2 regions of the Pseudocolwellia sp. G5-9 genome follow, and region 2 is predicted to be linked to the other one. Evidence: predicted binding sites of a transcription regulator. Region 2 holds the regulator's gene; the other holds the start of a gene.
The links. The regulator FNR, encoded in region 2, switches genes on or off when oxygen is low (the NO sensors DNR and NnrR bind a similar motif). The targets are predictions, from matches to a motif close to TTGATCTAGATCAA.

Region 1 (3,850 bases), 1.4 Mb from region 2:
TCAGATAATGTACCAGCAGGAGTGGTAGAACTACCGCCTGTATCTCGTTGCGCTCGGTTAGTACCATCAGCATCACGATATTCAGCAGAAAGGTTAATAAATCCGCCTTCAGTTCCAATATCAAAACCTGTATTTAAACCAAATGATACCGTGTCGCCATCGCCCTCACCTGTCGATCCCGCTTGAACAAAGCCAGTGGTTTCATTTGTACTATTTTTTAATTCTAAATTAATAACGCCAGCAATCGCATCTGAACCATATTGAGCTGCGGCACCATCACGTAAAATCTGTACATTTTTAAGAGCAGTCATAGGAATAGAGTTCATATCGGTTCCAGCCGCACCAGCACCTACTGTACCATTTAAACCAAAAATGGCTTGGTTATGACGACGCTTACCATTGATCAACACTAAAGTTTGATCAGGCTGAAGACCACGTAAAGTCGCAGGTCTAAATAAATCAGAACCATCAGAGACTTGTGTACGGCTAAAGTTAAACGACGGTGCACTGGCTTGTAAGCTTTGGCCTAACTCACTAAAACCCCCTTTAGTTAATGATTCGCCCGTAATAATATCAATAGGAGAAGTAGACTCAGTTGCTGTGCGCGTTGAAACCCTTGAACCTAATATAGCGATGGTTTCAACTTCTTCTTCAGTTTCAACCGCTGGTGTTTGTGCTAAAGCAGGTAAACCGACAAATGAACTACTTAATGCAAGCGAAATTGCATGTAAATGGAATTTTTTTTTCATGTGAGTGCTCTTTGTTTGAGAATTTTTTGAGGGATGTTTTTATTGGCGCTATTCTAACGACTCCCTTAATTTGATGCAAAAGACTTAAGCTAAATAACCTAAGTTTTAGTTCTTCAGCAGCTCATATACCCGTTACCAATCAAGATACGTATTTCAGAGCGCTTGAGCGATATCAATTCAAGGCAATGCTTTGTAATAATGGTTGTTCCTTATAAAAAGGATTAACGAAGAAGTGATTTTGCTCAAGCGCTTCTTCGATGGGTCTAAATGACTTATGTACTAGCACTTTTAAAACTAACCTCATATTCCTTAACTCACCTTCAAATAAATTAAAAAATATTCAAATAAATATTGATTTAAATCAACAAAGGTTTAAACTTTCAGAAAATACTGAAACTTCAGAAAATACATATCATGATAATGACAGATAAAATAGAATCGTTTGTAATGCACTGTGGAGAAATGGGCAGTCGCTGGGGGTTTAACCGTACTGTTGGTCAAATGTATGGCTTGCTTGTGATTAGCCAAGAACCTTTAAGCGCAGTACAAATTTCTGAAGCGTTAAATATTTCTCGTGGCAATGTCAGCATGGGTATTAAAGAACTGCAATCGTGGCGATTAGTTCAGGTGCAGCATAAGCCAAAAGATCGCAAAGAGTATTACTCTCCTGCTGGTTCTATTTGGGAAATGGCTATACGTGTATTTGAAGAACGTCGTAAACGCGAAGTTGACCCAACCTTATCTTTATTACGCGATAATTTATTAAACGAACCCGCTAATAAAGAAGAGCAATATGCACAAGTAAAAATGCATGAAATACATGAATTGCTTGAAACTATTACTCATTGGGCAAGTGAACTACAAAGTATGAGTCCAGAAAAATTGAATACTTTAATGAAGCTGGGCGCAGGCGTAAGTAAAGTAATTGATATTAAAGATAAATTACTTAAGAGCAATTAATAAGTTTTAATTTTATAGCACAACCAAGCCGATTAACCTCCCTTATCGCTATTGGCTACAAAGCCATAGCGATCTTTTTACACATATTTTAACAACGGCCCACAGCGAGCTGCATAGGGCTAATGGAGTAAAAAATGTTAGATACTTTGATTTTATCTCGCATTCAATTTGCAACTAATATCAGTTTTCATATTCTATTTCCCGTTATCACTATCGCATTAAGTTGGTTCTTACTTTTTTTCAAAGTACGATTTGTCCAAACGAATGATCCAGTTTGGATGCGAGCCTATCGCTTTTGGGTAAAAATATTTGCTCTAACTTTCGCTCTTGGCGTGGTAAGTGGCATTACCATGTCATTCCAGTTTGGTACTAACTGGCCAAAATTTATGGAAACTGTCGGTAATATTGCAGGTCCATTATTAGGTTATGAAGTGCTAACCGCTTTCTTTTTAGAGGCTGGTTTTCTAGGCATTATGCTATTTGGTATTAATCGCGTATCACCATTAGTTCATACCCTTTCTACCTTTATTGTTGCTTTTGGTACTACGTTATCAGCCTTTTGGATTTTAGCGCTTAACTCTTGGATGCATACACCGCAAGGTTACGAAATGCGTGATGGAGTTGCTTTTCCTATTGATTGGTTGGCCATTATTTTTAATCCATCATTCCCATATCGATTTACACATATGCTGATTGCCTCAGGGTTAACGGCTGCATTTTTAATTGCGGGCATCAGTGCGTATCGTTTATTAAAAGGTGACGACAAACGCGCACCTAAACTTACCTTAAAAATAGCTTTAACGGTGGCAGCTATTTTAGCGCCAACACAGGCATTAGTAGGGGATTTTCACGGATTAAATACTTTAGAACATCAACCACAAAAAATAGCGGCAATGGAAGGTATTTGGCATACAGAAAAAGGCGCCCCCTTGTTACTTTTCGCCTTACCTGATGCCGTAGAAAAAACTAACCATTTTGAAATAGGCATTCCCAATATGGCTAGCCTGATTTTAACTCATGACTTAAATGGTGAGATCAAGGGCTTAAACGAGTTTGAAGGTAACCATCCGCCTGTTATGCCAGTGTTCTTCTCTTTCCGCATTATGGTTGGCCTCGGCTTTCTGATGTTATTTGTTGCATGGACTGGGCGTATTCAACTCTGGCGTAAAAAGGAGCTATCACCTTGGGTGTTAAAAACCTTATTGTTCATGACATTTTCAGGTTGGGTAGCCACATTAGCTGGCTGGTACGTTACTGAAGTAGGACGCCAACCTTGGCTAGTAACAGGGATATTAAGTGTTAAAGATGCTGCTACTGATATAGCTCCCGCAAATGTAGGTTTATCGTTAATCTTATATTTAATCTTGTATACCGTGTTAATGATTGCTTACTTACATACTATTTTCACTATGGCAGGTAGAGCGGTTGAAATTGAAGAAATCAGCGATGATGAAATTACAAAACCCATTATCACTTCAGCAATAGAAGGAATAAAATAATGTTTGAAGCTAACGCACTCGCCATAATATTTGTCGCTTTAATGGGATTTTCAATTCTTCTTTACGCCATATTAGACGGCTACGATTTAGGCGTGGGTATTTTACTTCCCCTAAAACAAGAAGATAACAGCGATACCATGATCGCCTCTATCGGCCCTTTTTGGGATGCTAACGAAACTTGGTTAGTTTTAGCGATAGGTTTATTGCTGATCGCTTTTCCTGCAGCTCATAGCTATATATTTAAAGAGCTGTACTTACCCACTGCGGTGCTGCTGATTAGTTTAGTACTGCGTGGCGTCGCTTTCGATTTTAGAGCTAAAGCAGCGTTTAGCCATAAACCCACATGGAACAAAGTGTTTAAAATGGGATCGCTTCTCGCTTCTATGAGCCAAGGTTACATGTTAGGCATGTATGTAATGGGCTTTGAAAGTACATTTGCTGCCTACAGCTTTAGCTTGCTCAGTGCTTTAGGTGTTGCTGCTGCTTACAGCTATATTGGTGCTTGCTGGTTAATAATGAAAACCGAAGGTGATTTACAAGTGCAAGCCGTTGCTTGGGCTAAAAAGTCAGGTCTTATTTGTTTTATTGGCATATTAGCTGTATCAGTAATCAACCCAATAATTAATCCTAATGTATTTGACC
Region 2 (3,850 bases):
CAGTGTAAGAGATAACGCCGCTAGCTTAATTAAAAACTTGCATGACCAATCAATATCAACCTTAATGCTTTCAGGCGACAATAAAGCCGGTTGCGATAAAACACAGTCTGTTTTGCATTTATCTCAAGCTCACAGTAATTTAAGTGCTAAAAATAAAGTTGAGCTATTAAAAGCCAAACAAGTTGACCATATTGTTGCCATGGTGGGTGATGGTGTCAACGACACGCCTGTATTTAGCGCGGCTCATATAGCCATAGCCATGGGAAGTGGTACAGATATTGCGAAAAACGGCGCAGATATTATATTATTAAACAGTGATTTAACTAATATTACTGCGTTAAAACTCATTGCTCAAAAAACTAAAAAAATTATTTGGCAAAACTACTTATGGGCATTTGGTTATAATGCCTTAGTGTTGCCGTTAGCAATGGCTGGCTATATTACGCCTTACCTCGCAGTTATTGGTATGTCAGCCAGTTCCATATTGGTTGTGACTAACTCACTGCGCTTACTTAATATCAAAAAAGATACAAAAGGCTAATATATTCAATGAGCATAATTTACGTATTAATTCCTATCGCGGTACTATTAACGGCTATTGGCCTTTATCTTTTTTTCTGGGCAGTTAAAACAGAACAATTTGATGATCTTGAAAAACAAGGTTTAAGTATTTTGTTTGACGAAAATGACGATCAAGCAGCTGATAAAAATAAATCAACATCAGAATTAATATCAGAAAAGAATAAAAACACCAACGCATCAAATCAACCAAAAGATAGTTAATGAACATTGATTATTTTTCAGCCTTTATTATAGGCATTTTGGGATCTGGCCATTGCTTAGGAATGTGTGGTGGCATAACCTCAATGCTAACCTCTGCTCTACCTAAACATTCGTCGTACTCAAAAACACTTTTAGTTTTCAGTTATAATTTTGGTCGCATATTATCTTATACCCTAATTGGCGCAATAGTTGGTTTTACAGGTTCTGTCGCGGCTAAAAATCTTGGCGTACCTTTAGCTGGTTTACGCGTAATATCCGCTCTATTTCTTATATTTTTAGGACTTTATATTGGCCAATGGCTTATGTGGTTAAATAGAGTTGAACGCTTAGGTAAATTTATTTGGCAATATTTATCACCTTACTCCAAACGTTTAATACCTGTAGACTCACCACAAAAAGCCATAGGTTTAGGTGCGCTATGGGGCTGGTTGCCCTGTGGTTTAATTTATTCAATGCTAACATGGTCATTAGCTAGTGGCAGCGTAACTACGGGCGCATTAATTATGACTAGCTTTGGCTTAGGAACCCTACCAGCATTGCTTATTATGTCGTATAGCTTAATCAAAGCAAAAACGCTACTTAACCACCCCTTATTTAGAAAAACAATGGCAATAAGCCTTATCGGTTACGGTATTTATACCTTGTACTTGCTCGTTTAATCGATTGCATATAGATGAAGGTTAGAATATGATCCAAATCAATTAACCTTTGATTAAGTATGGACATTATGGAAAACAACAATTGCTCAGGAAAACAACACATCCATTGTCAAAACTGTAGTATTAGTGAATTATGCCTTCCATTTTCGTTAAACGAGCAAGAACTTAATACGCTTGATAATATTATTGACCGTAAAAAGCCTATCCATAAAGGTGAGCAAATTTTTCAAGACGGCGACGAAATGAAATCTCTTTATGCCATTCGTTCTGGTACATTTAAAACCTTTACCGTTAATGAGCAAGGAGAAGAACAAATTACAGGGTTTCATCTAGCAGGTGATTTATTAGGTTTTGACGCCATTGCCAATTCAGAACATCCTAGTTTTGCTAAAGCACTGGAAACATCAATGGTATGTGAAATTCCATACGACACGTTAGACTCTATTTCTAACACTATGCCAAAGCTTAAAAAACAAATATTAAAAATGATGAGCTCTGAAATTCGTTCAGATCATGAAATGCTTATGTTACTTAATCATAAAAATGCAGAGCAACGATTAGCAACTTTTATTAGTACGTTAAGTAAAAGATATCATGAACGAGGATTTTCTGCGTCTGAGTTTAGATTAACCATGACACGTGGCGATATAGGTAACTTTATTGGTTTAACGGTTGAAACGATTAGCCGCTTACTGAATAGGTTTCATAAAAATGGTTTAATCGATGTGAGTGGCAAACTGATTACCATTAAAAATATTGAAAAGCTTAACGAAGTTGCTTCACTGTAATTCGATATATACCCGTTACCAATCAAGAGGCTATTTCAGAGTGCTTGAGCGATATCAATTCAAGGCAACGCTTTGTGATAATGGTTACTCCCTTATGAAAAGCGTTGTTGATGAAGTGATTTTGCTCAAGCGCTTCTTCGATGGGTCTAAAACAATTTATGCTTCGTTATTAACTTTAGTCAGGTTCCTACACGGATGTAGGACATTAGGGTAACGCAGGAGCAGTTACCGAGAATAGCCATGACGTAAACTTAATGCCTTGCATACATGGATGTAGACCTTAGATTTTGTTTGGAACGTAAAATCTGTGCTTAAATTGTTTTTAGTTCCCACTGAAACCTGCATCTTGAATGATAACGGGTATAAACAACAGTAGTAAAAGGTACGTTATTATTACTGTTGTTAATCTCCGTAAAAGATCTATTTTAAATTTCATATTCCCCTCTTCATCAAGATATTATTAATTAAGAATATCTTGATGTAAAACAATTAAAAAACACTCGTTCATACACTATACTGATACTCATGGTATTATAAATACGAGCTAAATAATTGGGGACGATATTATGAAAAAGTATCAAAATATACTAACGGTTATTGATCCTACGACAGACGACCAAAAAGCGTTAAAGCGTAGTATTGAACTAGCACAACATACTAAGGCTACTATCACAGCCTTCTTATCTATTTTTGATTTTTCTTACGAAATGACCACCATGTTATCAAGCGATGAACGTGAATCTATGCGACAAACCGTTATAGACGATAGACACCAATGGCTTAATAACATTATCGAACAACTCGATACAGAGTCACTTACTATCAACACCAAAGTTGTTTGGCACAACAGACCTTTTGAAGCAGTGATCAGCGAAGTGCTTGATCATAATCACGACATTGTTATTAAAGGTACTCACGAACACGACAAACTAAAATCCGTTATATTTACGCCTACCGACTGGCATATTTTACGTAAATGCCCTTGCCCTGTGTTATTAGTTAAAGATCATTTATGGCCTGAAAACGGCAATATACTTGCAGCAATAAATGTAGGAAGTGATGAAGAAGAACACCTTTCGCTTAACCATAAAATCACCTCACAAGCGAGCGACTTAGCAAAAACAATAAACGGTAACGTGCACATTGTTAATTCTTATCCCGGTACGCCTGTTAACATCACCATAGAAATACCTGAATTTAACGCGGTAGAATACAACGATACTATGTTAAAACATCACCAAGATGCGATGACAGAACATTGTGAAAAATACCAGATAGCGAAAGAGAACACCTACGTTCAAGAAGGTTTACCTGAAGATGTTATCGAAGAAATTGCCAACCAAATCGACGCAGAATTAGTGATTTTAGGCACGGTAGGTAGAACAGGATTATCAGCCACATTAATAGGCAATACCGCTGAACACGTAATAGATCGACTGAACTGTGATGTACTCGCGTTAAAACCTGATGGATATGAATCACCTTTTGTTAAGTAATAAAAACACTAATAAAGTAGCTAATTACTATTTTAGTTACTTTATTACCTATTACATCTAAATCAACTTAACTCTACTTTAACTAGCTTAGTAACCAAGTCCTCCTATTTGTAGTAATATTAAA

Region 1: the regulator FNR is predicted to act here: its motif matches at 1,101-1,114, upstream of AC0L5Q_RS16555 (GbsR/MarR family transcriptional regulator).

What each region holds. Positions count from the first base shown of each region.
Region 1 covers NZ_CM147893.1:3,811,531-3,815,380, reverse strand. The annotation lists gene AC0L5Q_RS16560 (TonB-dependent receptor plug domain-containing protein) at 1-749, opposite strand, end outside; gene AC0L5Q_RS16555 (GbsR/MarR family transcriptional regulator) at 1,164-1,709, shown strand; gene AC0L5Q_RS16550 (cytochrome ubiquinol oxidase subunit I) at 1,844-3,208, shown strand; gene cydB (cytochrome d ubiquinol oxidase subunit II) at 3,208-3,850, shown strand, end outside.
Region 2 covers NZ_CM147893.1:378,049-381,898, reverse strand. The annotation lists gene AC0L5Q_RS01605 (heavy metal translocating P-type ATPase) at 1-541, shown strand, start outside; gene ccoS (cbb3-type cytochrome oxidase assembly protein CcoS) at 550-783, shown strand; gene AC0L5Q_RS01595 (sulfite exporter TauE/SafE family protein) at 783-1,442, shown strand; gene fnr (fumarate/nitrate reduction transcriptional regulator Fnr) at 1,502-2,230, shown strand; gene uspE (universal stress protein UspE) at 2,797-3,726, shown strand.